3 regions of the Planococcus maritimus genome follow, and region 1 is predicted to be linked to each of the others. Evidence: riboswitches for the same ligand, from Rfam matches in the RefSeq annotation. Region 1 holds a riboswitch; each other region holds the start of a gene.
What was found. A riboswitch is a leader RNA that binds a small molecule or an ion and turns the genes downstream of it on or off. The one in region 1 is predicted to bind cobalamin.
Positions count from the first base shown of each region.

Region 2: linked by a shared signal. The riboswitch ahead of BBI11_RS15505 (acyl-CoA thioesterase) and the one ahead of BBI11_RS13160 (ABC transporter substrate-binding protein) in region 1 are both predicted to bind cobalamin.
Region 3: linked by a shared signal. The riboswitch ahead of BBI11_RS04045 (hypothetical protein) and the one ahead of BBI11_RS13160 (ABC transporter substrate-binding protein) in region 1 are both predicted to bind cobalamin.

Region 1 is NZ_CP016538.2:2,645,266-2,655,227, forward strand. Features, by position in the region: gene cobS (adenosylcobinamide-GDP ribazoletransferase) at 1-717, opposite strand, end outside; gene BBI11_RS13135 (bifunctional adenosylcobinamide kinase/adenosylcobinamide-phosphate guanylyltransferase) at 729-1,277, opposite strand; gene BBI11_RS13140 (pyridoxal phosphate-dependent aminotransferase) at 1,259-2,335, opposite strand; gene cbiB (adenosylcobinamide-phosphate synthase CbiB) at 2,322-3,275, opposite strand; gene BBI11_RS13150 (adenosylcobinamide amidohydrolase) at 3,272-4,732, opposite strand; gene BBI11_RS13155 (FecCD family ABC transporter permease) at 4,733-5,725, opposite strand; gene BBI11_RS13160 (ABC transporter substrate-binding protein) at 5,718-6,698, opposite strand; cobalamin riboswitch at 7,169-7,349, opposite strand; gene argS (arginine--tRNA ligase) at 7,394-9,055, opposite strand; gene BBI11_RS13170 (YwiB family protein) at 9,052-9,462, opposite strand; gene BBI11_RS13175 (cation:proton antiporter) at 9,958-9,962, opposite strand, start outside.
Region 2 is NZ_CP016538.2:3,133,051-3,143,012, forward strand. Features, by position in the region: gene BBI11_RS15500 (ribonucleoside-diphosphate reductase subunit alpha) at 1-1,777, opposite strand, end outside; gene BBI11_RS15505 (acyl-CoA thioesterase) at 1,779-2,267, opposite strand; cobalamin riboswitch at 2,405-2,583, opposite strand; gene BBI11_RS15510 (DUF3934 family protein) at 3,778-3,966, opposite strand; gene BBI11_RS15515 (glutathione peroxidase) at 4,039-4,515, opposite strand; gene BBI11_RS15520 (transcriptional regulator, SarA/Rot family) at 4,544-4,981, opposite strand; gene BBI11_RS15525 (organic hydroperoxide resistance protein) at 5,002-5,421, opposite strand; gene BBI11_RS15530 (methyltransferase family protein) at 5,573-6,127, opposite strand; gene BBI11_RS15535 (b(o/a)3-type cytochrome-c oxidase subunit 1) at 6,343-7,995, opposite strand; gene BBI11_RS15540 (cytochrome c oxidase subunit II) at 7,997-8,464, opposite strand; gene BBI11_RS15545 (cytochrome C oxidase subunit II) at 8,482-8,643, opposite strand; gene BBI11_RS15550 (Crp/Fnr family transcriptional regulator) at 9,730-9,962, opposite strand, start outside.
Region 3 is NZ_CP016538.2:809,015-818,976, reverse strand. Features, by position in the region: gene BBI11_RS04095 (zf-HC2 domain-containing protein) at 1-626, opposite strand, end outside; gene BBI11_RS04090 (RNA polymerase sigma factor) at 616-1,098, opposite strand; gene BBI11_RS04085 (hypothetical protein) at 1,351-1,740, opposite strand; gene BBI11_RS04080 (helix-turn-helix transcriptional regulator) at 1,737-1,949, opposite strand; gene BBI11_RS04075 (hypothetical protein) at 2,168-2,569, opposite strand; gene BBI11_RS04070 (hypothetical protein) at 2,780-2,980, opposite strand; gene BBI11_RS04065 (hypothetical protein) at 3,338-4,246, opposite strand; gene BBI11_RS04060 (MBOAT family O-acyltransferase) at 4,327-5,778, opposite strand; gene BBI11_RS04055 (AMP-binding protein) at 5,864-7,255, opposite strand; gene BBI11_RS04050 (acyl carrier protein) at 7,248-7,496, opposite strand; cobalamin riboswitch at 7,862-8,041, shown strand; gene BBI11_RS04045 (hypothetical protein) at 8,208-8,750, shown strand; gene BBI11_RS04040 (ABC transporter substrate-binding protein) at 8,747-9,706, shown strand; gene nhaC (Na+/H+ antiporter NhaC) at 9,802-9,962, opposite strand, start outside.

The DNA of each region.
Region 1 (9,962 bases):
TGCCCCGAGCAAATCGCCCGTTACACCGCCAAAATTCTTGTCACACCATTTTTTATAGCCGATGGTCGCTAGGATCGCTACTAGTAAAAAGGCGAAGGCCACTGCCCATCCACAGAACACCCATAAGGCCAAGAGCATAACGAGTGACCAGGCGAACATCGCTGACAAAATCGTTCTGCGATCGATCAAGCGCTGAAAATAAGCAGCGAGCCCATCCGTTTTTGCCGGCTTTGCAAAGAGCGATAACACCGATAGCCCAATCCGGCTGACGACAGGAACTGCCGCAATGGCAAACAACGATACAGAAGAGACCAATTCCGCAAGCACAATCATCTTCCCAACAATCGCGAAAATCAATACCATGGCTCCAAAAGCACCAATCCGTGGGTCGCCCATAATTTCAAGGCGCTTGTCCCGGCTTTGGTAAGAAAAATAAGAGTCGCCTGTGTCCGCAAGCCCGTCCAAATGCAAGCCACCGGTAAGTGCCCATAATAAAAACGTAAGCAAAAACGCAATCGTTAACGGGCCGACATCAGTTGTCTGGTGAATGAACCAGATGGCTACTGACATCATCGTCCCCATCATTAATCCGACTATCGGCAACAAACTGTACATCGCTGTCACTTGCGGCTTTTTCACCGGAATCTCTTGATGTACTGGGATCGATGAAAAGAATTGGAATGCGAGCAATAAGCCTCCAAGCGTTCGATTCGCCATCCGCATCACCTTCACTTTCTTCGGATTGCCAGGCCGTTGTCCATTTCAAACGCCTGGTCTGCGCGACTTGCGAGCCATTGGTGGATCGTCCCGAGCCATCGCTGATACGCAGGGGCGACTAGTGGTTCATCTAGTAACTCATTGGACACGATGACAATAGTGTGAGCTTGTTCACGCATCGCATCGATGGTGTTTTTCAGCTCCTGCCATTTCTGCTCCATACAGCCAGGCCGATCTGCGCATAAACCGCCCTCTTCGAAACCATCATATAATTCATTGGCAAGCCAAGTTGTCACACAGTCCCAAAGAATCGCGTCATGTTCACGAATGAGCGGCAAGACTTGTGATAATTGCCTGGGCTGTTCAATGGTCCACCAGCCATCTTGCGCGCGATCTTTTCGGTGTCGGCCAATACGTTCAGCCATTTCCTGGTCGCGCGCGACACCGCTCGCAATATAGACATTGCGCTTGGCGCTCACTTGGCGAACAAGCGTTTCCGCATACGTGCTTTTGCCGCTGCGCACGCCTCCCGATACAAATATTAATTGTCCCGGAACCATTGATGCATCTCCTTTCTCAGCCGTTCCATTGCCGAGGCACTTTTCATGCCGATGCGGAACCATTGCCCATCCATTCCTTTGAAAGAATAAGTATGGCGCAAGACGACTCCTGCTTTTAGCATCGCTTGGAAAAACGGTTCCGACAGCTGCGGATTCGGCAATTGAAAACAAAGAAAGTTGGCGGCTGATGGGATGAACGTACAGCCTGTCGCCTCCAGGTAAGCTTCCATTTTCACGCGTTCACTGGTTGCAGCAGCAATCACCCGCTTGCGGTACGTTTCTTCAGAAAAGCAACGCGCGCCGGCTGCCGCTGCTAAGCCGTTAACATTCCAATGGGCTGCGCTGTCCGTCAATTCGCTTATCATATCAGCTGTGGCAATCGTGTAGCCGAGCCGCAGACCCGCAAGCGCATACATTTTCGTCATCGAACGAACGATGATCACATGAGGATAGCTGTCTAGCATCGGAATGAACGACGCGTGTTCTCCGACAAAATCGATAAACGCCTCGTCGATCACCAATTCGCACTTTCCTTTGCAGAGCTCAGCGATTTTCATCAGCATAGGAACATCAAGTAAGCGGCCGGTGGGGTTGTGCGGATTGCACAGATAAAAGGCGTCGCAATGCGTTAGCTGTTTTTCGACTTCGTCGAGCTGCAATTGCCAGCTATTTTTAGGATTTAAATCATTTTCCATTATATGGGCATTTTCAGCATATAAAGTACCCCGATATTCAGAAAACGCAGGTTCCACTAGCAACACCCGCTTGTTGCGGTAACGTTTGGCCAACCACGTGAAAATTTCAGCTGCGCCGTTTCCAACCGCGATTTGCTGTTTTTCAACGCCATGGTAGATGGCCGCTTGCGACTTGAACGGCTCCGCCTGAGGATCTGGATACGAAGTCACTAAACCGAAGAAATTTGCCCATTGTTCTTTCACAAAATCAGGCGGTCCGAAAGGATGAACATTTTCACTGAAATCGATGATGTCTGAAGGCGGCTTTTGCCCAGCTTGTTCATAGAGGCGATGTGGATTGGCTCCGTGTTCAGGCAATTTCAAGCAAGATTCCCCCTAGTGCAATCAGCGCAAAAAAACTGATTGTCGCTATATTCATTTGGCTGATGGCACAGTTAATATGTCTAGCTTCAAGTTGGAACAAAGGTTTCCCCATTTTAGCGCGAATCGACTGGACGCCGCCGTAAGAGTTCACGCCGCCGAGTTCAATGCCGAGTTGCACAGCCGTTGCGGCTTCTAACCACCCACTGTTTGGGCTCGGATGTTTCCTAGCATCGCGCAGCCAGATCGACAGGCGTTTTTTCAACGGCATGCCACTTTCATTTCGGGTGAATAACACGATCAACAAGCCGGTCACACGGCTCGGAACATAATTCAACACATCGTCGAATTTTGCGGAAGCAAAACCGAAAGCGCGGAATTCTTTATTCTGATAGCCGACCATCGAGTCGCATGTATTGACCGCTTTGTAGATCCATAGCCCTGGCGCACCAAACAACAGCGCCCAAAACATCGGTGCGGTAATGCCATCGCTGGTGTTTTCAGAAACCGTTTCGACAACGCCGCGGGTAATCTCGCTTTCCCCTAAGGTTTCGGTGTCGCGCCCGACAATCCACGACAATCTTTCCCGTGCCAGCGTAAGATCCCCCTGGATAAGCGGCGTGTAAACATCTTCTGCAGCTTGCTTCAAACTTTTCTGCGACAATCCGGAAGCGATCAACAACGCTTCCACTAACATTCCGATCATGGGATTAAACGAGTAAGCAATAGCAACGACAGCTATCGTTACTGAAGCGACAATCAGCAAGACACTAAACAGCATTACAAACCCGTTGCGAAAAGCATATTGTGGGACATTGAGGCGTTTTTTCAACGCCTGGATCAATGACCCGATCCAGCGAACGGGATGCGGCCACGTTGGTGGGTCTCCGATAAGGCGATCCAGCCATAAGCCGATGCCGATTGCCAACACATGATGGATCATAATTTTTTCGCCTCGCGGTAAAGGTGTATCGCTTCGACTGTGCATTCAAAAACACCCGTACCGATCAGTTTCCCAACCTTGGTGATGGGCCCTGCATATGGCAGTGCTTGTCCTTGCTGAGTGGCGGCGACCAGACAGCTATCTGTAGAAGTGCCTGTTGCGATCGTCCCGGTTAAGGGATCAATCACTTCTTCGTGCTGCAGCGCTTTCGTTTTCGCTTCAGTTGCTGTGATCATCGCTTGAATAAACGCTTCATCCGATAAGATGCCGTTGACCATAATCCACGTATTGATGGTGCCAACGCGCTGCTCGCGTGCCACTGCCTGCGACACGTCGACGCCGTTACCGACACCTGCTGTCACTGCTACGACGATGCTTCCGAATTCCGACTCGTATTCGCGGACAATCGCATGTTCAGTTCGGACAGCAGTCATCATCGCTACAGTATCTGTCGCTTTCAAGCCACTGCCTTCGATATACTCGACCATTTCCTCGAAACTATTATCGATATTGTAAGTAGCATCCACATGCCTGTTGAGAAAATTACGGAACCAGCCAGACCCAGCATTGACCACTGCCGACGACACAGTTTTTAGCGGAAGTTCGCTTTGGTAAACAACAAATTCGGGCGTCACGAGAAAATCTTCGGCTGATACTTGCTGATGTGCCGATTCTCTGCGCACTCCTGGCAATAGCGTGATTTGTGGCTTTGGCAATTCCGGATGAGGATGGTTGCTGACACGGGTCTTATAAACGGACTCGACGTCATATGTCCTGACGACTTCATGCGGTTCGCCTTTTCGCACAATGCTTCCTTCGTCCATCAACAATAGTTCATCGCAATACATGGAGGCGAGATTGATGTCATGGAAAATGGAAATGACCGTCAATTCTTTTTCGATCGCCTGTTTTTTGATGGTATCCAATAATTCTTTCTGGTGATTGATGTCGAGATGGTTGGTCGGTTCATCCAGCAGCAAGACCGCTGCGTTTTGTGCCAGCGCTTGCGCGACAAAAACGCGTTGCTGTTCACCGCCGGACATCTCTTCGAGTAAAGTCGATTCGTAATGGCTAATATCCATGAGCTTCATCGCTTCCTGAACCGCCGCTTCATCTTCTGCAGACCAAGATGAAAACCAGCCGCTTTGATGCGGGTATCTACCGAGCGAAATCGTTTCACGGACGGTATGCGAAAAAGCATGCGCATGAAGCTGCGGCAAGACCGCCATCTTCCGCGCCAATTCCTTGGCCGGAAAATCACGGATTGGCCTGCTATCAACTCGGACAACGCCGGCTGTCGGCTCCAGCACGCCGCTGATTAATTTCATCAAGGTCGATTTGCCGCTGCCGTTCGGCCCTAGAATGCCGAGCATGCGGCCTTTTCCAACTTCAAATGAGATATCCTTGACGATTTTTTTGTCGCCATAGCCACCGGACAGATTTTCGATTTGCAACATTTACAGCCCTCCTCTGCGCTGGCGGAAAAAGATAAATGCAAAGACCGGTGCCCCGATAAATGCGGTGATGACCCCAATCGGCAATTCCGTCGGCGAAATGATCGTCCGTGCCACCAAGTCACAAACAATTAACAGTGCAGCTCCGTTGATGAACGATAAGGGCAAGACATGGCGATGATCAGATCCCCACACGAGACGTGTCATATGCGGAACGACCAAGCCAACAAATCCAATTGTCCCGGAAACGGCAACAGCGGATCCGGTCAAGACCGAACCGCCGATCAAAATTGCCATTTTGCTTCGTTTGACGTCGACGCCAAGATGCTGAGCACGTTCTTCGCCAAACAGCATCGCATTTAATTCGCGGCGGTAAAGCCATAAGACGAACGAGCCCACCAGCACAAACGGCAGCGCCATTTGCACATAAGGCCAACCGCGCATCGATACGCTGCCAAGCAGCCAGCCAATGATTTGCCGTAATTCTTCACCGGTCAATGCAATCATTAAAGACATGATCGACCCCAGGAATGAGCTGAAGATGATGCCGGTCAAAATAACCGTCTCCATCTTCATCGAGCGATCAACCAACCGCGCAAAGCCCATAACGGCAAGCATCGTGATCAAAGCACCGATCATGCTGATGACTGGCAAGGTGAATAGGCCGAGAAACGGAATGGAGATGCCGAAAAAAAGTGTCATCACAGCACCGACAGCGGCACCAGACGACACTCCCAACGTGTATGGATCCGCGAGCGGGTTTTTCAGCAAGCCTTGAAAAGCTGCGCCCGCAATCGCCAGTGCCGCACCGACCAGTCCCGCAAGCACTACTCTCGGCATGCGGATATTCCATAAAATATTGGCCGCCGCTTCGTCTGAAGCAGGATTCCAAATAACTGACGGGGAAATCGGCACGGTTCCCACCGTCACACCGAGCACTACCGCCCCGCCCAATAAAATCAGGGAGACTAAATAGGCAAGTGCCGATTTACTCACTGAAAGTCTCCGGATAAATCACTTCCGCCAAAGTCATCAAACCTTCCGTCAAACGCGGGCCTGGGCGTGTAACAGTATCAGGGTTCAATTCGTAGATGGCATCTTCCTGCACAGCCGTCAGCTCTGCATAACCACTGCGCTCTTTGATCAATTCGGCAGCATTTTCGATATAACCGCCTTCTGTCGTGATGATAATATCAGGATTTGCGGCAACAACCGCTTCCGGATCCATGCTGATCCAACCCTCTTCACCGCCAGCGACATTTTCCGCTTGAATCATCGTTAGCATTTCATGGATGAATGTTCCGGTTCCAGCTGTATACAGTTCCGGTTCACTGCCAATTTCTACAAATACTGATTTCGATTCCTCGACGTTCGCTGCCAGTTCTTCAATTTCTGCTACTTGTACTTCCATTTCCTCGATCAAGCCATCTGCTGCCTCTACGGCGCCGGATACTTGGCCAATCGTGGAAATCGTTTCGTATACTTCGTCAAAGGTTTCGGCATTTTCTACGACAAAGACATTCAAACCAGCATCGCGCAATTGCTGGTATCCATCAGTTCCCATGCCAAGCCCTGATTCATGAGCCAATACGACATCCGGTTGCAGGCTGATGATTTTCTCTACATTAAATTCTTGGCCACCAATTTTCTCAAGATCCGCTACTGCCTCCGGATAATTATCGAAATCCGATACGCCGACTAGTTTTTCTCCCAACCCTAGCTCGTAAGCGATTTCCGTATTTGAAGGAATCATTGAAACAAATGTTTCCGGTTCTTCTTCAATAACCACTTCATCACCCATTGCGTCGACTAAGGTCACTGGAAATTCCACTTCTGTTGCTTCTGTAGGCGGTTCCGCTGGTGTTTCTGTTTCTTGATCTTCAACCGGTGCCGCTTCTTCGTCGCCACATCCAGCCAGTACAATGGCAGCCATTCCTGCAGCTGCTCCGAATTTCCATATTTTCTCCATGTTCATTCCCCCTGATGTTTTCATGTTTTCCCTACCAAGCGCTCGCTCGGAGGCTCACAGGATTTGAGTCAGCTAAGCGTTGCGACAGGACGTCGCGCACTTAGCTTAGCTTCCACTCAGCCGCTTCCGCTTTTCTTGTTGTCTAGACTCCAGTGCCCAACTCCTCGGGTCATAAGCCATTCTGGCTGTGCGGCAAAAAGCGCCGCTTCGCCAGACTATCTTATGCCTGTCGGAGCTGAACGGGCACTTACGCTTTTCTTCTTGTCTAGCTCCAGCGGCTTGCCTCTCGGGTCGTAAGCCGACTGCCCTGTGCGGCAAAGAGCGCCGCTTCGGCCACCCGTCTTACGCCTGTCGAGGCAGAACAGCCGCTTCCGCTTTTCTATTAAAAAAGTCCCCCGCAGTAAAACTGCGGGGGACTTACAGGACGATTCGCAAAAACAAGCGCGTCCGGCCTGTCCTCGCAAGCTTTCGGTTCGGTGTTCAAGAAGGCAGGTCTCCTGGCTTGTGGTCATTGCTCGCTGCGCCTTCCCGGAGTTTCCAGTGGCATTGCAGTTTGCTCTCACATACAGTGGCGGGACCGCGCCGGAATTGCACCGGCTTCCCTTTTAACTCATGTTCTTAGACATAAGCACCTTCATGATGGCTATTCAGTTGATTTGATGACTCCATTATACACCGAAAGCTTTAGTTGTCTTCTACATTTTTTCAGGTGCTTGGACGCCGACTGTCTTCAAGGCGTTCGCAAGCGTTGTTTTGACCCCTTCGATCAAGGCTAAGCGCGCACGCGTCATGTCTTCGTTGCTGGCATCCAGTACTTTATTGGCGTTATAGAAGCTGTGGAAATTTGATGCCAATTCATGGATGTACGTTGTCACGCGGTGAGGCGCGCGAAGTTTTGCAGCATCTGCTATAACTTGCGGGAAATCGCCGATTTTCTTCAAGACTTCGATTTCTTTTTCATCCGTCAATAACTCCAAGTGCTCAGTGGAAGCGGTAAAGTTCTGTTCCGCTGCCTGGCGCAGAATTGAGCAGATACGAGCATGTGCGTATTGTGAATAATAAACCGGATTTTCATTAGACTGGGAAACGGCCAAATCCAAGTCGAAATCCATATGCGAATCGCCAGAGCGCATCGCGAAGAAATAACGAACCGCATCCAGGCCGACCAACTCGACCAATTCACGCATAGTGACGGCTTTACCGGTCCGTTTGCTCATCTTCATCTTTTCGCCGTCTTTATACAATTGCACCATTTGAATGACGCTCACTTCAAGCGTATCGCGGTCATATCCGAGTGCTTCGATGGCTGCTTTCATACGCGGGATATACCCATGGTGGTCAGCTCCCCAAATATTGATGAGCTTATCGAAGCCGCGCTGAATCTTGTCTTCGTGGTAAGCGACATCCGGCGTCAAATACGTATACGTGCCATCGTTTTTGATGAGCACACGGTCTTTGTCGTCACCGAATGTTGTCGAACGGAACCAAGTCGCGCCGTCTTCTTCATAAATATGGCCATTGTCGTGCAGTTTTTTCAGTGCCGCATCGATCTTGCCATTTTCGTATAGGGACGTTTCCGAATACCACACATCGAAGTGAACGCGGAAATCTGCCAAGTCTTTCTGCAATTTCGCAAGCTCTACTTTTAAGCCGTGCTCACGGAATGCTTTATAGCGTTCTTGCTCTGTCATCTGCAGGAATTTATCGCCGTGCTCTTCTACGAGCGCTGCTGCGATATCGATGATGTCCTGTCCGCGGTAGCCATCTTCTGGCATGCTTTCGCCTTTGCCCAAGGCTTCGAAATAACGTCCTTCAATCGACAAAGCCAAATTATTGATTTGGTTTCCGGCATCGTTGATGTAATACTCACGGGACACATCATAGCCAGCAAGGTCCAAGATATTGCACATCGAGTCGCCGACAGAAGAACCGCGGGCATGGCCTAGGTGCAGGTCGCCTGTCGGGTTTGCTGAAACAAACTCGACTTGGATGCGTTGGCTGTTGCCGGCATTCGAGCGGCCGTATTCTGCGCCTTGCTCGAGTACCGTTTTAATGACATCGTTCAAGTAATCTTTTTGGATAACGATGTTAATGAAGCCAGGGCCAGCGATTTCGACTTTTTCGATATTCGCTGATTGTGTATCCAAGTTTTCCACGATCGCTTCTGCAATCGCACGCGGCGGCTTTTTCGCAAGGCGTGTCAATTGCATTGCCACGTTCGTCGCGTAATCGCCGTTCGCTTTATCTCTCGGTGATTCCAATTGGACCTGAATCGGTTCTTCTGTAAGACCCGCTTTTTGGACCGCTTCGGCAATCGCCTGTTTAATGTTTTGCTGTACTTGTTCTACTGCGTTCATTTGGTTCCCTCCGTAAACTGTATTTCCATTTCGTATTCGCCAGCAAAATCGTTGCCGAGCGCTAGATCGTATCTTACTTTGAAACGATCTGCTGTCATGATGAGTTCATGCGCTTTTGTCGTCAGCATGAACGATTCCTCGCCATGGCGCAAATTGCCGGTCTGCTCTTTATTCAGCAGGAATGGCAAGCGCATTTGCAAGCCTCCGCTGCGCATCACGACCGCGTCGGTTTCGCCGAGTTTGACCGTTGTCCGGATATCAAGATCGTCTTGCCGCTCATCGTATTGCAAATAGCGGCGCCCGTTTTTCTCGGTCAAGACACCTTCTGAACGCAGTTCCATCACTTGATCTTCGGCATCCGGCTGGCGGATGATCGTCGTCAATTTGATATTCACTGATTTTTTCATATGCATCCGCCTCTCCGTTTGTTGATAACCGTTCCATTATAGCCCGAATTGACGGTTGTTTTCAATTAAGTTTCAATTTCGACATTATGCAAAAGAAGCAATAGGATCAAGTGTCAGGTGTCTTGCAGAATTCCATAAGAGCAGCAAACATTTCATCAGCATACACAAAAGAAGTCACTCCTTTTTACTTCCATAAAAAAACTGGCTTGATTTCTCAAGCCAGTTTACAGAGTGTTGAAGAAGTCTATTATCCTCAATTAATGAAAAGAGTGGGAGACTATTTCACAATGAAAAATCAACAAACTCTCTAAGTATTTGGAGAAGCGTACGCTCGACTCCAGTGGTAAAGCGAGACGACCGAGACCCCGCAGGACGCGAAGCGGCTGAGGAGGCTTGGGCGCGAGCCCACGGAGTCGTGCGATAAGCTTCGGAAAATGCGGCTTCTTAACTTTCTCAACAACCTAAAAACTGGCTTGATTTCTCAAGCCAGTTTGCTTAGT
Region 2 (9,962 bases), 490 kb from region 1:
CGCCGGATGTTGCGACTTTACGGCGTAGTGCATCCCAACGCTCTCCGGTATAATTGCGGCGTTCGAAATACTCGCCCGTATGCCATTCAGAACCTGTGAATTCACTGAAGGCACCTTTTTCTTCCGCCAACCCTGCGGATGCGCGGATAGCGTGCCAGGCGATTTCTTCGTATAAAGTATCGGCATAGTCAACCGCTTCTTCCGTTTCCCAATGGATGCCACGAAGCGCCAGCAAGTGGTGCCAACCGAATGTACCTAATCCAACAGCGCGATATTTGCCGTTTGTCACTTCTGCCTGGCCGACAGAAATGGTATTCAAATCGATGACGTTATCGAGCATGCGCAATTGAATCGGGATGAGACGCGACAAGACGTCTGCTTGTACCGCTCTTGGCAAGTTGATCGATGATAAATTGCAGACGACGAAATCGCCCGGTTTTTTCACAGTGACGAGATTCCCTTCCTCGTCTTTGTATTCTTTGATGATTTCAGTCGGCGACATGTTTTGTGCGATTTCACTGCATAGATTGCTGCAATAGATGGATGTTTTGCCGATGCCGCGCAAGTGCTTGTTCGGGTTGCCACGGTTCACTTCGTCGCGGTAGAACATATACGGCGTACCGGTCTCTAGCTGCGACACCATAATGCGCGCCATGATATCCATCGCACGGAACGATTTTCTGGCCAATAAAGGATGGTTGACCGCCTCTTCGTATTTTTCCGTGAAGTATTTGCGGTCGGTTTCGTCATAGAAATCTTCTAGGCCGAGCAAATTGCCCTGCTCGTCTTTCCAACCCATCACTTGCTTGACTTCATGCGGGCAGAACGTATGCCATTCGCCGATGCTGCGGCCGTTTTCATCCGTTTCCTGCAATTTTTGCATAAACAAATCCGGAATCGACACGCCGGTGAAAATATCGTGTGCTTTGCGGCGCTCATCGCCATTGTTCGTTTTCAAATCCAAGAAGCCATTCATAATGTCTTTATGGAAGACGTCCAAATAGACCGCCACTGCACCTTGGCGCTGGCCTAGCTGGTCGACGCTGACGGCTGTGTCGTTAAGTAGACGGATCCACGGGATAACGCCGGATGAATTGCCTTTGAATTTACGAATGTCGGAACCAAGTGCACGCACTTTTCCGTAATAAACACCGAGGCCACCGCCGTCTTTGCTGAGGCGTGCGACGTCCCAGTTATTCTGGTAGATGCCATCAAGCGAATCCGCTACGGTATCAATAAAGCATGAAGACATTTGACCGAAGCTCTTGCCCGCATTCGATAAGGTCGGCGTCGCCACTGTCATATACAAATTGCTCATCGCCCAATACGCTTCCTTGACGAGTTCGAGACGGCGTACTTTCGGTTCTTTTTGCATCAAAGTCATCGCGATGATGAGAAAGCGTTCCTGCGGCAATTCCCAAACGCGTCCGTCATAATCTTTTGCCAAATAACGGTCTGCTAGTAAAAACAATCCGATGTAATTGAACAATTCATCACGCTCTGGCGCAATTTCTCGTCCCAATAGGCGGATTTCGTCATCGGAATAAGTTTCGAGCAAGTCTTTCGAATAAATACCGAGTCGGCTCAGTCCTTCGATCAATCCATAAAAATCGTCGTATTTGTTCGCTGCGCTATAGCCGCGTGTTTGTGCCGCTTGTTCGTATAATTTCTCCAAATACAATCCTGCTGCTTCGAAAGTCCAATGCGGTTCGTCCATCGATACCCGGTCTAATGCATCTTGAATTTTTTTATCTCGTTCTACTGCTCCTAAAGTCATTTCAACACAGCTCCTTTGCGTATTCGTTTGCGATCATTCGGCGTTCTTTTCGTTCTTGTGCGTTCTCAAACAATCGTTTTTCATTGTCCGTTTCCGGCACTACGCTTGCGACCGGCGTCGGCCGGCCTTCTGCATCCACAGCGACCATTGTTAAAATCGATGTGGTTGTTAAACTGCGTGTGCCGCTTTCGATATGCTGGCATTCTGCTTTGACGTACACTTCCATGGAAGTCCGGCCAGTTGAAATGACGACACCTTCCAAAATTAAAATATCGCCGACTTTCGCCGAGGATAGAAAATTGACGTTGTCGATCGATGCGGTCACAACCGCGCGCTGGCTATGTTTCATCGCCGCAATCGCTGCGATTTCATCGATATACGCGAGGACTGTGCCTCCGAAAATCGTGCCCATATGGTTGGTATCCGGCGGCAAGACGAGCCGAGACTGGATAGTCCTGGATACGCCAGCCGGAAGTTGTTCTTTGTTCATGTTGTTTTCCTCCTTTTCCAATACACAAAAGCCCCCATTCTCCAGAGAGAATGGGGGCATAAACGCAAGTTAATTAGGTGGACATACTGGGGCCACACGAAATAAACCTTTGTCATCCTTCCCAATTCCCGGAGAAGTGCAAAACGACAACAAAGGCAGGTCTCCTGGCTCGCGCGTCACTCTCGCCATGCCCTTCCCGTCCATTAGACAGTGGGATTTCATGGTTCGTCTGCGCTTACAGTTGCGGGAACAGCTCCGGGATTTCACCGGATTCCCTATTCAGCCCGTAGTGGGCACCTTTGTTGCGGCATCACTATATATGGTGTTGTTTTTTTACATCATCACCAAATCTTGTAGTTTCACTATAGACCAGTTCGAATTTTGCCGCAAGGATTTTCTCGGAGTTCCTGAAGAAAGCGAAAAAGGGTCTAGTCGCTGTTGTGTTTTTCGTAGAAACCTTTCACTTTGTGGTTATTTTTTGATACGAGGTTTTTCAAATTTTCTGTTTCGGTGAAGACAGCGAGAACTTGCTTGTGAAATCGTTCCTGTGTTCTAGTTATGCATCATCTTTGTAGTCGCCAACCTGCTTTGGGTTGGCCTTTGGCAGTAAGCCAGGGAAAGCGCCTGTCTTACTGCGTCGGCTCACTCTTGTCGCTGGCTGGCTAAAACATTTCATAGATTCGTGTATGTTTAATTAACTCTGCTTCTTTAGTTAGTTGCCGGCTTGTGGGGGAATCGCTTCCTGGATTAGGGATGTAAGTGGATAGTGAGAGATTTATTAGTAAATCGTTTCGGCGTTCTTTTTGTGCTCCATTTTATTAATCGCCTCCGGGCTTTGGGTTGGCCTTTCGCAATAAGCCAATGAATTGGCGAGAAGGAGTTGAGCCGATTCATTTGCGACGCATCTGCGTAGCAGATGTGGGAGCAAAGTGTTTGACCTGATGTTTGAATAAAACATTTATCTAAGGCTTCGGCTCACCCTTTTGCGCCCTGTCGGCTTGGAGATTTCGTTGATTAGTGCGCGCTTAATTAGGTCTGCTTCTTTAGTTAGTTGCCGGCTTGTGGGGGAATCGCTTCCTGAGGCAAGCTTCGGTGAAGATAGTGAGAGATTGCTTGCGGAATTGTTCCGATGTTGTGATTGTGCTTCAACTTAATAGTCGCCGGCCTGCTTTGGGTTGGCCTTTGGCAGCAAGCCAGGGAGAGCGCCTGTCTTGCTGCGTCGGCTCACCCTTGTCGCTAGCCGGCTAAGATAGTTCATAAATTCTTGTATGTTTAATTAAATCTGCTCCTTAAGATAGTTGCCGGCTAACGGGGGAATCGCTTCCTGAGGCACGCATCGGCAAGATAGCTGGATTTTCTTATGGGATCGTTCTGAAGCTTGGTTTGTGCTTTAAATGAATTTTCAATTCCTTGCTTTAGAGTAGCTGCAAAGAAATCCTCACCGCTTAGCTCCATCATTTCTATTTCCCAGGAAATAAAAAAGGCCGCGCATTTGCCTGCGCGGCTTTTGTTATCCGTCGATCCATTCGGATTCAGCTTGTGGCTGTTTTCCTTTTTGGTTCGTGGCTTCTTTATTGTCTTTGCTGGTATACGGCTTGAAGCTCTTGGCTTTGTTCTTGCCTTTTTCCCAACGGTTCCAGCCTTTTTTGCCGGTTCCTTTGCCGATGCCGCTTTTTGATTTTGCTTTTGCTTTGCCCATTTCTTTCACTCCCGTTCACTCATCGTGACGTTCAGCTTACCACATCCCGCCGCTTTCGTGAACAGTTCGTGTTTAGGCTCCGAGCACTTTCTGGATGTCTTTGTGCATGGAATCGGGTGTATCTTTCGGTGCGAACCTCGCCACGACTTTGCCGTTTGGATCGACTAGGAATTTTGTGAAATTCCATTTGATGCCGCTCGACAAGAAGCCTTTTGTGTTCGATGTTAAATGATCAAACAATGGGTGCGCATCTTTTCCGTTCACTTTGATAATGTCGTGCATCGGGAATGTCACGCCGTATGTCATGCGACATGACGATTCGGCATCTGCCGCTTCGCCGACTTCCTGGCCGAACTGGTCGGATGGAAAGCCAAGCACGACCAATCCTTCGTCTTTATAGCGCTGGTAGATTTTTTCGAGGCCGTCGAACTGCCCGCGCAAACCGCATTTGGTTGCCGTGTTGACGATGACCATCGGCTGGCCTTTATAGCGCTCGAGCTTATACTCTTCTCCGCTGGCATCGGTCACCTGAATATCATAGATTCCCATCATTCATCACTCCTATTTTCACGAATTTTCACAGATCCATCTCGCTGAAAAATGCATTCAAGGCTTTTAAGTTGTTCATCAGTTCGATGGCATTCACGTCCAAGTAATTGCAGCTGGTGATCTTGTCGTGAATGGCTGCCTCGATCGGCTGTTCATCCTCTCGTGATTGTTCGGTCAAGGAGATCCGGAAAGCACGGCGGTCTTCAGCCGATTGCTCTTTCACGATGCGGCCATTTTGAATCATCCGGTTGATAATGGGGTTTAGCGTGCCGGTGCCGAGGCCGAGTTGCCCGCCGATTTCTTTCATCGTCAAGCCGTCTTGTTCCCATAATACGAGCAACACCAAATACTGCGTAAAGGTCAGGCTGAACGGTTCTAAGGTTTTGGCATAAAGTTTCGAGAAATTGCTTGAAGCTTTATACACTTCAAAGCATAATTGCTGTTCCAATTTGGTCGGTTTGTCCATCTCATCACCTGTTTTTCTGCTTATCGAACGACAATCTCCACGTCCACGGAATCTTTGATCGCTTTGGAATATGGGCAGTAGGCATGAGCTTTATCGACATACTCCTGTTTCTTGCCTTCTTCTAATCCATCAATGTCGACTTCTAGGCGCACCGCAAGTTTCACGCCGCCATCCGTTTTATCACCCAGCAAGGAAACCGTTGCCGTGACTTCGCTATTCGTTACTTTCACTTTATCACGTTCCAGCACGAAGTCCAACGCACTGTTAAAGCAAGAGCTATAGCCTGCCGCAAATAATTGCTCAGGATTCGTCGCTGTGTTCGGCTGTCCACCAAGTGCCACTGGTTTTGCCACATCAAGGTTGAAAATATTGTCTGGTGAATAAACGGTGCCTTCGCGCCCGCCGCTATTGATCATGGTCGTTTCAAAAATTGGTTTCATGAGTATATCCCTCCAAGAATTATATCTTACACGATCTATATTAATTTAAATCGTACCCGATGTAAATTAATACGCTTGGCTTTTTCCCCAAAATAAAAATCCCAGATACAAAATCCGGGATTTCCACTTCTTTATTCGCGCTAGCTGAGCTTCAATAGATATAAGGAATCAAGCGTGCGCGGTGCTTCATCCATTCCTTGTACTCGGGGCCAAACTTTTCGACGAGCAATGCTTCTTCATGCTGCATGCGTTTATTGAGAGCAAAAGCGAGCAATAAGCCGCCCGCAACCGCCGCAATAGGGCTCGTAAAGAATAGCGCCATGCCGATGCCGATTAAAAACAATCCGGTATACAGCGGATGTCGCAGCTTGCGGTATGGGCCGCTGCTAACGATGCTATCACCTTCTCGTACCGTCACGTGGCGCGTAAACTGCGATTTTAAATGGAGGATCCCCCAGAATCGTAAAAAGACGCCAATGATAAGGAGCACGAGCCCAATTGGCCTGAGCACCGATGCAATTTCAGTTTCTGCCAGCTCCTGAAGCCCAAAACCAACCACAATTGTGGCGATTAGCGACAATAGAATCCCAAAGAACGTCCTTTTTTCGACCGGGTCGCCTTGCCCGGTCTCACGGTTTTTAAAAACGATGAATTCGACCAGCCAAATAACGCTCACGGCGGTGAAAATCCAGTCCATCCACCCCATCACATCCACCTCTTCCTTCTCCTTAAAATACTATAGAAGATGCCGCTCAAATACAATTTCCAACTTGTGGCGCATAGAAAAAAGCTGCCCCGGCGCATGGCCGGAACAGCACTTCTTTAGTCTTCGTCCGTCACCGACAACTCAACGAGCATCGCCGTGAAAACGATAAAAATGGCCATTAATGCGATTACCATCGTGAACATTGTCCTCAACTCCTACCATGTGATAAATCCTTTCGAGCCAGGTGGTGCATGTTGAATCATGTGGGTCAGTGGAATCGCGTATGCAATGATGATCAACGCGGCGGCAATACCAATCCATATCCACCAGTTCTCAAGCCATTTCGGCGTGTTGGACATATCGCTTTCCGCCAGCGGAAATTCCACCATCTGGTCAGGCGTTTCCGCTTTTGGCGAAACGAACATCGTCATGATGACGATATACATCAAAATCATGGCAGACAGGAACAGAATCGTACCGCCGATCGCCATCGTCACATGGTTAGAGATGATGCCGTCAAACCATTCCATCGCCGACGGATGATCGTTATAGCCACTGTAAGCTGTACGGCGCGGAGCCCCCATCAAGCCTAATACGTGCTGAGCGGTAGACATGAGCAGCATGCCAATCGACCACGTGATGATTTGGACAAAGCCAAGGCGTTGCATGCGCTTCGTGAAACGGCGCCCCGTTAAGTACGGGATGAGCCAGAAGGTTAAGCCCATAAACGTCATCGCGACAGGCGTTCCCACGGTAATATGGAAATGCCCGACAATCCATAAGGTATTATGGACGACTTCATTCAATTGGAAACTGGCATTGATAATCCCGCCAGCGCCGCCAGGAATGAAGAACGCCATGGCGATGAAAATCGAGGTGAAACGGACATCCCGCCATGGCAATTTCTTGAACCAGCCGAACAAACCGGTGCCGCCTTTTTGGCGCCCTGAAATTTCAAAAGTCGCAAACATCGAGAATGCGGTCATGAGCGACGGCACGATGACCATGAACGTCAAGACAACCTGCAAGAACTTCCAGAAGTTCGAGATGCCCGGTTCTGTCAATTGGTGATGAAACCCAACCGGAATCGAGAATAAGATGAACAAGACGAACGCAAGACGCGCCAAGGAATCACTAAACACTTTCACGCCAAGCAGTTTCGGCACGATCGTATACCAGGCAATGTACGCCGGAAGCAGCCAGAAATACACAAGCGGGTGGCCGAAATACCAGAACAGCGAACGGCTCAATTCCACATTGATCGTATCCGTCCAACCGAATGCCCATGGGATGTATTGAAACAATACGGTCGCCACCACTCCGAGACAGGCGATGATCCACAAAATGATGGTCGTAACCGTCATAAAGGCAAACAAGGGGCTCAGTTGCCCTTTATGGTTGCGGCGCCACACCATATAGTGGCCGACCAAAGCAAAACTCGAAATCCATGTGCCAACGATGACGAGTGCCAAGCCAACATAATAAAAACCGTTCGCTTTCAGCGGGGCATAAAAGGTATAAAGAACTGAAGCTTCCCCAGCGATGATCAGCACTGTAGCCATAATTGTCCCGAGAAGCGTTACCCACAAGCCAATCCATGAGAACAGGCGGACTTTCGGGCCGAAGCTGCCGAGGCTTTTGCTCATACCGGTAATAAAGAAGGCGAAGATGAAAAAGGTCGTATAAATAAGTGCAAGCAAGACACCGTGCGCGGTAAGAATTTGGTAATAATCAAGCCAAGCAGGAAGCTGGAGAGCATCATTGCGGATAAAGACTTGCAAGACGCCCATGAGCGTGCCGATTAAAAATGCGGTATAAGCAACACCTAAATGCCATAAAGCGATTTTACGTTCTGGTTGGGCAATCATGTCAGTACACCTCAATTTCCGTAGACATCATATGGTGGCCAGTGCCACAGTATTCGTTGCATAGAATCAAATACTTGCCAGGTTCTTCAAATGTGTAAGATTTGGTCGTGATCCGCCCGGGAACGACCATCATATTGACTTTCGTGTTATCGATCGTAAAGCTGTGCACGACATCTGTGCTGGTGACTTTAAAAATGATTTCTTTGCCGGCCGGCACTCGCAAGTCCGGTGCGTTGTAGCCGAAAGCCAGTGCGACGATTGCTACTTGGTAAGTATCTTCGTCCAATTGCGTCACGCCTGGGTTATCGAATGGAGCGGTTTCGTTCACTTTCTCTGGGTCGATGGTGTCCATTCCCCCGGACGGCGTGTGATTTTGCGAAAATGCACTGACGCCGACGACGCTCAAAAAGACGATGAGTGAGACGATGCCGAAACTGAGCCAAATTTTCTCGTATTTATGGAAATGCATGATGAATCTCTCCTTTTCTATCTCGCTACGTACATCAAATAGACGGCAACCCACATGGCAACAATAACGACGCCGACGAAGAATACGCTGATGAGTGTCCCCTTCAAGTTGACCTCATGATCCGATTGCTTCTTATCCACTTTCTCCACCTCTTTGCTTTTTGCTGTTTCCTTTAGCATAGGACCTAAGTTTCGGTTTAGCTGTGACATAAATCACATCTAGCTAGTTTTATTTTAAGCTGTTCATATTTTTGCCAAAAAAAGAAAGCCTGCGAGTCGGCAGGCTTTTGGAAGTTGCTATTTGTTGGAATGAATGGCGGAGATAGCTGGGGTTTGTGTGTGGTGTTGTTTCCCTGTTCTATTGAAGTTTCATGTTGGTAGTCGCCGCCGGGCTTTGGGTTGGCCTCTCACTGTAAGCCAAGAAGAACACTTGTCTTACTGTGTCGGCTCACCCCTTTACGCTCGGCGGCTGAGAGATTTCATTGAGACTGATGTGTTTAATCAGATCTGCTTCAATATGCAATTGCCGGCTAGCGTGGGAATCGCTTCCTGGATTAGACGTGTTTGAGGATAACGAGGGTTTGCGAGTGGCATTGTTTCCTTGTTCTGTTGAAGCTTCATATTAGGAGTCGCCGCCGGGCTTTGGGTTGGCCTCTCACTGTAAGCCAAGAAGAACACTTGTCTTACTGTATCGGCTCACCTCTTTACGCTCGGCGGCTGAGAGATTTCATTGAGACTGATGTGTTTAATCAGATCTGCGTCTTTATTCAGTTGCCGGCTAGCGGGGGAATCGCTTCCCGGGTAAAGTATCTGGTACACATGGGCTTACTTCTAAGAATTAACTACCACGTTTCCTGCGATTAAAACGACTTAAACTATAAAATATGACGCATTTTCACATCTAATAATGAGTGGATTGAAGAAATTATCTTTCAATCTAAATATAAAGACGGAGTGGAAGGGGATGACGCCTGAGGGACCGCGCGGGCTGGCGAGACAAATGAGCTGCGATCTTTGCAGCTCATTGGCTCAACACCCGTCCCATATACGGGCAGCTGAAAGCGCGACGTCCTGTCGCATCAGCTGCATGACTCGCATCCTGTGAGCCCCAAGCAGCCCCCTGCAACGAAGTCGAAAAGCGGAAGCTTTTTCTTTCATTGCTCTTATCGATTCAGCTAAACAACCCCCTTGCACCACACTCTGAAGGAGTAGAAACTGAAATTACCAGAGCACACAAAAAGCCTGCCGTTACGGCAGACTTTGCAATTAGTCGATTTTGCAGAGGTAGATCGGGCATTCTTCACAATCGATGTCGAATTTCAGTTTGGGAATGTTGTACAGGATAATTTTACCGTTCTTCATGCCGACGGTTCCTTGTTTGCGCAGGTCACTAAGCATCCGGTTGACCATTTCGCGGCTCATGCCACAGAAGTTTGCCAACTCCTGGTTCGTCAGCGAGATGTCGATCAACAAGCCTCCGTCTGCTTCTAGACCGTAGC
Region 3 (9,962 bases), 1.4 Mb from region 1:
ATGTCATATTCGTTTGGAACAATCGATTCGCTAATTTTTCCGCCTTGCCCTACGATAAGCGAAGCTCTTTCGTAATCAATGGGAAATACAGTAGTTGGCTCCTTTTGTGATGTGCTAGTGTCTTCGATATCATCCGTTGAGAATACCGCAATATGTTGCAATTGCTCTCGATATTGTTCAAAAACTTTTTGTAATGCCATCTCATTCGGTCTATCCTGTGCTGATAATGCAGTAAAAGCCTTAGCCATTATATCCTCCTGTTGCTGTTCTACACGTTGAGCTTCTTGTTGATCATCCTGCCATATGGCCAATTCACTAAAAGAGAATACCAAAAGAACAATCGTAATAAACAGTGAGAGCCAAAAAGAAGCTTTTAAAAATTTCGCGAAGTTTCCTTGGGCCGTTAAAAACCGCGAAACTTTTTCAAATGGCTTTTTTTGCTCGATACGCATGGGTAGCTCTACTTGTTCTACGTCATCAAATTCCGTTCTCATTTGCTGTAAAACTCGAGAACACGAATCACACTGACTCATATGTTGGTCGATAAACACCTTGCTTTCATCACTGCACAGTTGATCTATATAGGAAGGCAATAAATCACGGACGATGTAACATTCATTCTTCATACACAGTTCCTCGCTCTCTCAACTTTAATTTAGCTCTGTAAAAAGTTACTCTTGCCCAGTTTTCATTTCGTTGGTGAATTTCACCAATTTCTTTGAAGGATAAACCTCCTAATAATCGCAGCAATACGACTTCTTTAAATGGCTCACCCAACAAATGAACCATACGGAAAAGTTCAATTTTATTTTCGTTAGCAATGAGATCGTGTTCTAAGGATATTGCGTGATCATTTGTATGGAGCTGATCCGCTTGCTTTACTTCCCTATCGACATATTTATAATAGGTATGCTTTGCAATTTGACACAGCCAGACCGACATTTTGCATTCGCCGTTGTAATTATCAATCGAGCGAATTGCTTGATAAAAGGTTTCCTGCGTTAACTCCTGTGCCAAATCCGTATTTCGACAGAGTGTTATCAAATATTTATAGACTTGTTCCGCATGCTGTTCATATATTTCCGTAAGTTCATCCACCCTTCTACCTCCCTTCACCCTATATATCTGAAATAACCACATTTCGTTACATGCTTATTAAGTTTTTTCAATTTTTATAGTGTAACATTCGAAATTTTATTTACGATGATTCCATTAATAACTAAGTGTTAACAAAGTATTCGAAGAGTCGCGCCTCCAAACAAAAAGAGAAGAAACTCATACTAGAGTTTCTTCTCTTCCGATAAGGGGTCATATGTAAACCAGTCACTCTTTGCTTGCAGTTTTCCTACCTTATCTACGGCTAACAATTAGAGCGCCAATTCCACTTATGAGCATATAAGCGATGACAAAAATCCATAGATAAGAAATTGAAATTTGGTCATACCCCATATACGTTATAGCAGCCAACATTAAAAATAGAGCACCTAAGAACAGGTTAGCAATAATTGCGTAATACTTTCGCATATTATTCAAGGTCCGCTCATCAACTTCTGGAGTTCTATCCTTTTTCGATCTTACGTAAAAAAGATTTCCCAGGAAAATGATAAACAAACCAGTAATACCACCAAGAATGGCCGACCAGTCTACTCCGCTGAAAATAAACGTTCCAATAATTACACCTATTAATCCGCCTGTCGATGCGATTGTAATATTCCATTGTGCGTATTTTTTCTTTTTCATTTCTCTTCCTCCTCTTCCAAAATAAAAACTTCCTCGATCGGAAGGTCAAAATATTTGATGATCTTTAACGCCAATTCCAGACTTGGGTTGTATTTATTTTTTTCGATTGCCGTGAACGTCTGCCTTGTGACCTGTAAATCTTCGGCCATCGTAATTTGCTTAATCCCTCTCTCTTTGCGGATTTTTTGAATATTGTTTTTAACCGGCATGCCTTTCCCTACTTTCTAGAAATCAGGATGTAAATATATCTTTACATAAACTATAAAAGCTAAAAACTTAAATGTAAAGAAATCTTTACTTTTTTTATAAAAGTAATCAAAAAATGACGGATGTTATGTAGAAAACATCCGTCATTCCTAAATACTTCAAAGTTTTTATTTGTTTATACTGAACTTCCGCTAACCTCATGATATGTAAACCAAATTTTTCAATCTATTATTTCGAGTAATTCTTTTATATGCCGTTTATTTTCTATTCTAAAAACATCATTTGCAGTTATTCTAGGTAAAAATATATTCACCCCTTCTTGATCCCATACCAAAAATTCGTCAATATCACCGGTTTCATATAAAATACTAATTCTATAGTCTTCTCTTCTCGACATTTCATAACCAGCATTATTATCTCGGTCTGCTCTATTAAGTATTCTCGTGAAATTCTTTATTGTAGGATTATCTGTTATAACTCTTTCTTCAATAAGCTCATTTGTTTCTCTATCAAAACTTTGTACTTCAATACTATCGATATTGGAAAACCCGTTAGAAAGTATTGCGTAACCACTCATAAATACAATAGCTATTCCGATAAAAAATAAAATCTTTCTTTTCACCAAATCCCCTCTTTCTAATATCCAACTACTCACAAAACCATATCAATAGCTAAGTGATTTTAACATATATTCCTAATTTTCAAGCAATATATTTCGGCATTTATATTCGTTAACAATAACTACTAACCGTTCGTAAAAGTACACTTTTACACATAAAAAAGAGAGAGAAAGTATGTTTCAATCGACCTCTTCTCCCTCTTTCACTACCTTTCACTTTTTTGTGTATATATGATAAACAGTACTAAATCCACTCGCTCCTCCATATCCACCACCAAAATTTAACCCCTTTGTTTTAAAATCAATCTCACGGCTTCTAAGTTCTTCTAACACGGAAAAATGTTGGTCGACACTTGCCGTTGTATGATACAACACCCATCTTGTGAACAAGACTCTTTTTATAAACTTAAGCATCGGTTTCCCTCCCTCTTAGTTCTATAAAAATACTAGCTATAAAATCATTCACTGAAAATACCATAAAATTCCTTACTTCAATTTTAACAAAAATTCTTACAATTAAATAGTTTCAATAAACTCATTCGAAATAAAAGCGTTCGTAAATGTACACATTCACGAACGGTCGGAAAAGCATTAAAAACGACTAAAAAAGCGTTCGTAAACACACCCATTCACTTTTCGAACGTCCGCTATCTTCCCACTAGTTTTACGAACGCTTTTCTTATTGTTTCTTCATACGATTCACGCCTCATTCAAATGCAAAACTCACAAAAAAACTCCTGACCACCAATTCTGGTGGTCAGGAGTTTTAGCTTACTCAAAATGTCCCATACTTTTGAGCTCTTCGTAGACGATCCATGAATATTTTTTTCTGCCTTCACTGTTTAAATGGTCAGAGTCGATAAAATAGTCTTGGTTGTCTGAGAATCGGGAATCGTCCATGTAGTTTAAGAAAGGCACGTCCAAGTCCAGAGGGTCTAAGTACTGGAACACTAACCGCTCCATCGCTTGTTCATCAAAATGGTCTAGATACGTCTGGTGGACAGGCTCCATGGTCAGCACCACTTGGTAGCCTTGGTCTTTGCAATACTCCAAGAGCTCCTGAAATTGCTTTACATTTTGCTCGATTTCATCGTTGGCGGATGCTTCCCTATACTGCTCTTCTATGAACTCTGTCTTTCTTTCCGCATAGTTTTTGCCATCGTTTGCCCAGGATTGATGGGAAGTCCATGTAAAGCCTTTCCATTTGCTTGAAAGGGCGGAAGTGAAGATTTCGCTATTGGTGCCCGGGAAGTATAAATACCGGTAATAATCCACCATACTGAATGGTTCAATTTCGCTGTGGTCTAAAATTTCATAATAGCGCCCGACGTCCATGTCCTTACTATTGACGAAAGACAGTTGGGAGATTGAAACGATGACCACCCCATTCGGCTTTAAATGCTCGCCGTACTCTTTCAGCAATTTAAAATCGTATTGAAGCGTCTGGGCAGGCAGCGCCAGATCCAAGTGAGACAGGCCAGTCGGTTTGAAATAATAGCCGTACATTGAATGGGATGCGCCAAGATTGATGATGTCGACCGGATGCGGGTCTTTCTTAAACGCCAAGATGTCGTCGTTGATATTGTAACTCCGTGACTGCTTGACAAAGTTATTGATCGGTATAAACAATAGCAAAGCCACAGTGATGATAATGGTTAATTTTATGAATAAACGGCCCATGGCAAATCCTTTCGTTGCTGTAGTTCTTTTCCTTAATTGACTGGATAGCCCGCGCTTAGATTACGCGGGCACCTTTCCGGTTAAAATCCACCATATACGAACCCTTGACCTGTCGCACCGAATACCAAGACGGATACAACGATTAATACGTATACAGCGTAACGGGCGAATACGGGGCGTTGCGATAGCCAGTTCCATGTCGAGGTATTCTTTCTTTCCACATGGTGGAACAACTGCATGACGACAAAGAAAAACGCAAAGATGGCTAGATCGAGCAGTGAAAATATCTCGAACGCTTCTATGATTCCGGACGGCCGCCACGAGCTAGGCGTTAAGAATAGCTGTGCATTGGTAAATGCGGCAGTCACTGAATCCGACCGGAAGAACACTCTAGAAAAACAAACCAATAAGAACGTAATCGCGATTTTCACCCATTTATGGAATGTGGGATTTCGGTCCAAGTAGGTAAATGATGCCATCTTCCCACGAGCTTGTTTCGTATGGTCGCCAAATACGCGGTAAAACCCGTGAATCAGCCCCCATAACACAAAACTCCAAGCAGCTCCGTGCCAAATGCCGCTGATTAAAAACGTGATGATGATGGCTACGTAAATTTCGCTTCTTTTCTTTTTCCCTTTACATAACGGCACGAAGATATAATCTCTAAGCCAGGTAGAAAACGTAATGTGCCAACGGTTCCAGAAATCCCCGATCGATGTGGCAAAATGCGGCTGCTTGAAGTTTTCGGTCAATTTAATTCCAAGCATTCTGGCGCAGCCAATTGCAATGTCGCTAAGTGCGGAAAAATCGGCGTAAAGTTGAACCGAAAATAAAATGGTTGCGAGGACGATTTGTGACCCGGTTGCATCCGGGTTATCGTACACACTCGCTACGATGGGCGCGAGCCGGTCCGCAATCAAAGTCTTCTTAAAAAATCCCCAGGCGATTCGCTTCATTCCATAACTTAAGTTTTCGTATTTTAAGGTTTGTTCTGCTTTAAATTGTGGAAGCAGCTTTTTCGCGCGTTCGATCGGCCCCGCCACCAATTGCGGGAAAAAGGCGAAATAGATGGAAAAATAGCCGTAATGCATTTCCGCTTTTAGCTTGCCGCGGTAAATGTCCACCAAGTAACTGACTGCCTGGAACGTATAAAAAGAAATCGCGATCGGCAGGATAATTTCCTGATAAGGAATAGTGTAATCCACATTCAAATAGGCTGAAATGGCGCGAAGTGAATCGTTGACGAAGTTAAAATACTTAAACCAGCCAAGAAAAAACAACAAGACGCCAATGCCCACGAGCATGACTTTCTTCTTTTGTTTTTTCGTTTCCTGTTTTTCAATCAGGATTCCGGTCACATACGAAAACGCTGTACTGGTCAACAGCAAGAAGACAAAATAGCCGCTTAAGCTGGCATAGAAACTATAACTGGCAGCCAATAAAAGAACCCATCGCCAGCGATGTGGGATGGAGTAATACGCAAAAACGATTACGGCGAAAAATAGTAGAAATTCAATTGAGATAAACGTCATTCGATCACCTGATAATTAATCAACTAAAGGATGCTTTTGTCTGAAGGAAGCCAGGTCCTACTGCAGATGCAGCTGGTCCTGCCGCCTATGCACTAGGCAGCTCCGCATATAGGATTTTCCCGAAATCGTTGCGTGGGAATTCCTCAATGCTTATTACTTTAAAGCCCTTTAAGTTTAATTTTTCCTTAATTATTTTTTTAATTTGCACTTGGTCTTCCTTTAATGTGTAAATGAATAATTTATCATCTGTTCCTGAGCAGACACAGTCATGCCCTTGCTCATGCAACAGTCCTTCCACTTCATCTAAACTGATGCGGCTTCCGGCAATTTTAAGGATTCGTTTCGTGCGTCCCGTTATAAAGAAATAGCCGTCCTCGTCAAAGTATGCCAGATCCCCTGTATGCAGCGTTCCGTGATTGTCGTCTTTGCTCGACAGGTCGGCTGAGGATTCCGCATAGCCTAAAGACACATTGGCTCCTTGGTAGATCAATTCCCCGACTACGTGTGGCGACGTGATCGGCTCACCATTGCCATCTTGCAGCATCAATTTGCCGCCGGGGATCGCGATGCCGATGCTTCCGGCTTTCTCGAGGCTTTTTTCATGCGGCAAGTAGCTCATCCGCGCTGTCGCTTCGGTTTGACCGTACATCGTGACAAATCGAATTCCTTTTTGCTGGCAGAGTTCCGCAAATTTAGACGAGAGCTTGGCGTTCAGTTTCCCTCCGGCTTGCGTCAGTGTTTTTAAGCTTGGGAGGTCGAACTGTTCAAACTTCAACTTATCAAGCATCTCGTACACGAACGGAACTCCCCCGAATGTCGTTGCTTGCCGCTCTTTGCACAAATCCCAAAATTCTTTTTTCAAGATCGAGGCATCCGTCAAAATGATCGCCGCGCCACAGATGAGATGGCTATTGATGATCGACAGTCCGTATGAATAATTCATCGGAAGCGTGGTGATCGGTTTGTCGTCTTCTTGGATATCTAAGTACTCCCGAATTGAGTCAGCATTACTGAAAATGTTTTCGTAACTTAAGCGGACAAATTTGGGGCTGCCCGTACTTCCTGAGGTTGTTAAAAGGAGCGCAAGATGTTCATCTAGCTCGTGTTGATGAACGGCCGGGCATTCGAATAAAGAATACTCCCCAAACTCAAATGACCGATTCATCGTTTTTGCGAGGTCTTCGTTTTCACGGTTCGCCCAAATATACGCAGGCTGATACAGCTCAATCAGCCGGTCAAGCCGGTCTGCTTGAATCGAAGCATCCAACAGCACCGGCACAATACCGCCTCGAAGAAAGCCCACATAGCCGAATACTGACTCTTTATTATTGGCACATAAACAAAAAACGAGCGTTCGCTCTCCAACTTGTCGGCTAATCGAATCAGCAATCTCGACCATTGCAGCGTACGAGTATTCCCGCTCCGCATATATGGCCGTGCGGTCTCCAAACGCCTCCAATTGGTTGAAACTATTCATTGATGAAGTCTACTCCTAATCGGTCCAATAACTTGAGTCCAGACTGGTACGAATCGAATTCGGACATCCATTCGGAATCCAAAGAGACGTCAAAGGCCTCTTCCATCGTGGAGATGAGAATCATATGGCCAAGCGAATCCCATTCACTCGTCTCACCCAATACTAGCTCTTCCCCTACTTCATCTTCATCTATTTCCAATGCCTCCACGAAAGCATTTCTGTATTTTTCAATATTCTTCATTTGTTACACCCTTTCCATTCTGGTTGTCAGTTGTCTCTGCAGAAAGAATGGCTTTTCAACCAGATTCCATACACGAGAACTTACAGTGCCGCGGCAGTGTTTCACAGCGACAACAGCTTTATAGATTTGCTTCGTAAATTGTTTAATTGAAAATGATTATCACAGTCAATTATAAATCCAACCAATGAAAAGTCAACTTCGTATTTATGCGTGATAAACGCTATCGCTACACGGCTTAGGTGGTTATTGTTCCTGCTCCTCCTAAGCGTTGCGCTAATTCTTCCAAATAACCGACTGAAAGCCCTAAACATTTTGGTTCTCCTCTCCTAAATCCAAAACAAAAGTGCTACACTGAAACTAAGTAAATAATCATGCAGGGAAAAGGTGCTGATTCGTCAGCGTAACAGGGAATCCGGTGAAAATCCGGAGCTGTTTCCGCAACTGTAAGTGCGTATGAAATAAGAGATGCCACTGGGGAGACCCGGGAAGGCCTTAGAGTAAATCGATGCACAAGCCAGGAGACCTACCTTTTTCTGAACGTATTTTTGCTCTTCGGAAGATAAGAGGATCTACGGCAACTTTTTCCTATGGACGGCTTTATGCCCGATATTCGCAATCGTGCCACTCTCTTCGTTGAGAGTGGCTTTTTTATGTCTTTTCAGAAGCGATACGTCTGCTGATATTTACGGATTCTATTTAGGAGGTGAACAGATGAAAAAAGACATGCGCTACCTATGCTACCCGTTCATGCGGGAAAGCGCCTCGACGGTCGACTTCGAGATTCGCACCGATTCCTTGACGACGCGGATCGGCGAAGCCATCGCAACGAACGATATTCCTGTCATCGTTGACGATCTGCGCTATTTGCAGCCGATGGTCTACCATTTAAACGGCTCTGTGCGCGGGAAACTTGCCATCACGGAACAAGATCTCGCCGAGCTCAGCGAATTGTATGATCGCTACGTGGCGGAAGTGAAAGAACAAATCGATCAGTTTGTCTTGCCGCAAGGAACGCACGGTGCGTGCATTCTTCACGTCTGCCGCAGCGAAGCGAAAAAATCCGTCCGCGCCCTTCACCACGTGACGCTCGAACGCGAAGTGCCGGAGCATTTGATGGACTACACCAACCTGCTCGCCAATGTCTTTTTCGTGATGGCCGTCTATGCCAATAAGCAGCACGGCGTCGATGAAATCCCGTTCGTCAGTAAATCGTATCCAACAAAACGCATGAAGAAAAAGGAGACTCACTCGTGAAAATCAAATCATTTCTTTTACTCAGCATTCCACTCGCTTTAACTCTTGGCGCTTGCCAAGATGACTCGGCCGAAGCCCCTGCGACAGAAGAAACACCGGAAGAAACGGCAACGGAAACTTCAGGCGACACGCCGTACACGGTTACCGATGATAGAGGCGAAGACATCGAATTCGAGCAAGCGCCTGAAACGATTGTCTCCCTCATCCCAAGCAATACCGAGATTGTCTTTGCACTAGGTGCAGGAGATCAATTGGTCGGCGTGACCGACTTCGACAACTATCCGGAAGCGGCACAAGACATTGAACGTGTCAGTGATTCTGTCGAATTCAATGCCGAAAAAATTATCCAGCTTGACCCGGATGTCGTCTTGGCCTACTCTACCGGCGAAGCGCCGCCTGCCCTATCTCAACTAGAAGACGCAGACATTCCGGTATTCGTCATTCAATCCGCGACTTCATTTGACGAAGTATATGGCGATATCGAACAAATCGCTTCTGTCCTGGCTAAAGAAGACAAAGGCGCTGAAGTAATCGAAGGCATTCAGACGCAAATCGAAGATGTCCAGGAACGCCTCGCAGCTGTAGAAGAGCAAGAAGAAGTTTACGTGGAGATTAGCCCGTCTCCTGAAATTTACACAACCGGCAAGTCCACGTTCATGCAGGAAATTCTCGACCACGCTCAAGTGACCAATGTCTTTGAAGATCTCGAAGGCTGGCCGAATATTTCTGAAGAAGAAGTCATCACCCGCGACCCTGAAACCATCTTGACGACCGTGTCATATGTCGAAGATGCCGTTGGTGACATTGAAGCGCGCGATAGCTGGTCAGCTGTTGAGGCAATCGAAAACGGCGAAGTCCATTTCATCGATTCCGACATCACTTCCCGCCCTGGGCCGCGCATCGGCGAAGCCGTGCAGCTGGTCGCAGAAACCGTTTATCCGGAATTGATGGAGTAAGTCTGTTCCATTATCTATTCAACCGAAAAAAAGCGCAGCCGATTGGATCGGTTGCGCTTTTTTCTATTCATCGTCGCGAATATTTTGCTAGCGAATCATTTCACTGAACTTTCCTCAATATACGTCAAAGTTTTCCCGCTCACTCCGAGCAACACTGTCAAAATTGGCGACAGCAAGCAGAAGAACGCAAATGGCAAATATTCCAATGTCGAAACGTCCAAAACCGAGGCGATGAAAATCCCGCAGACGCTCCACG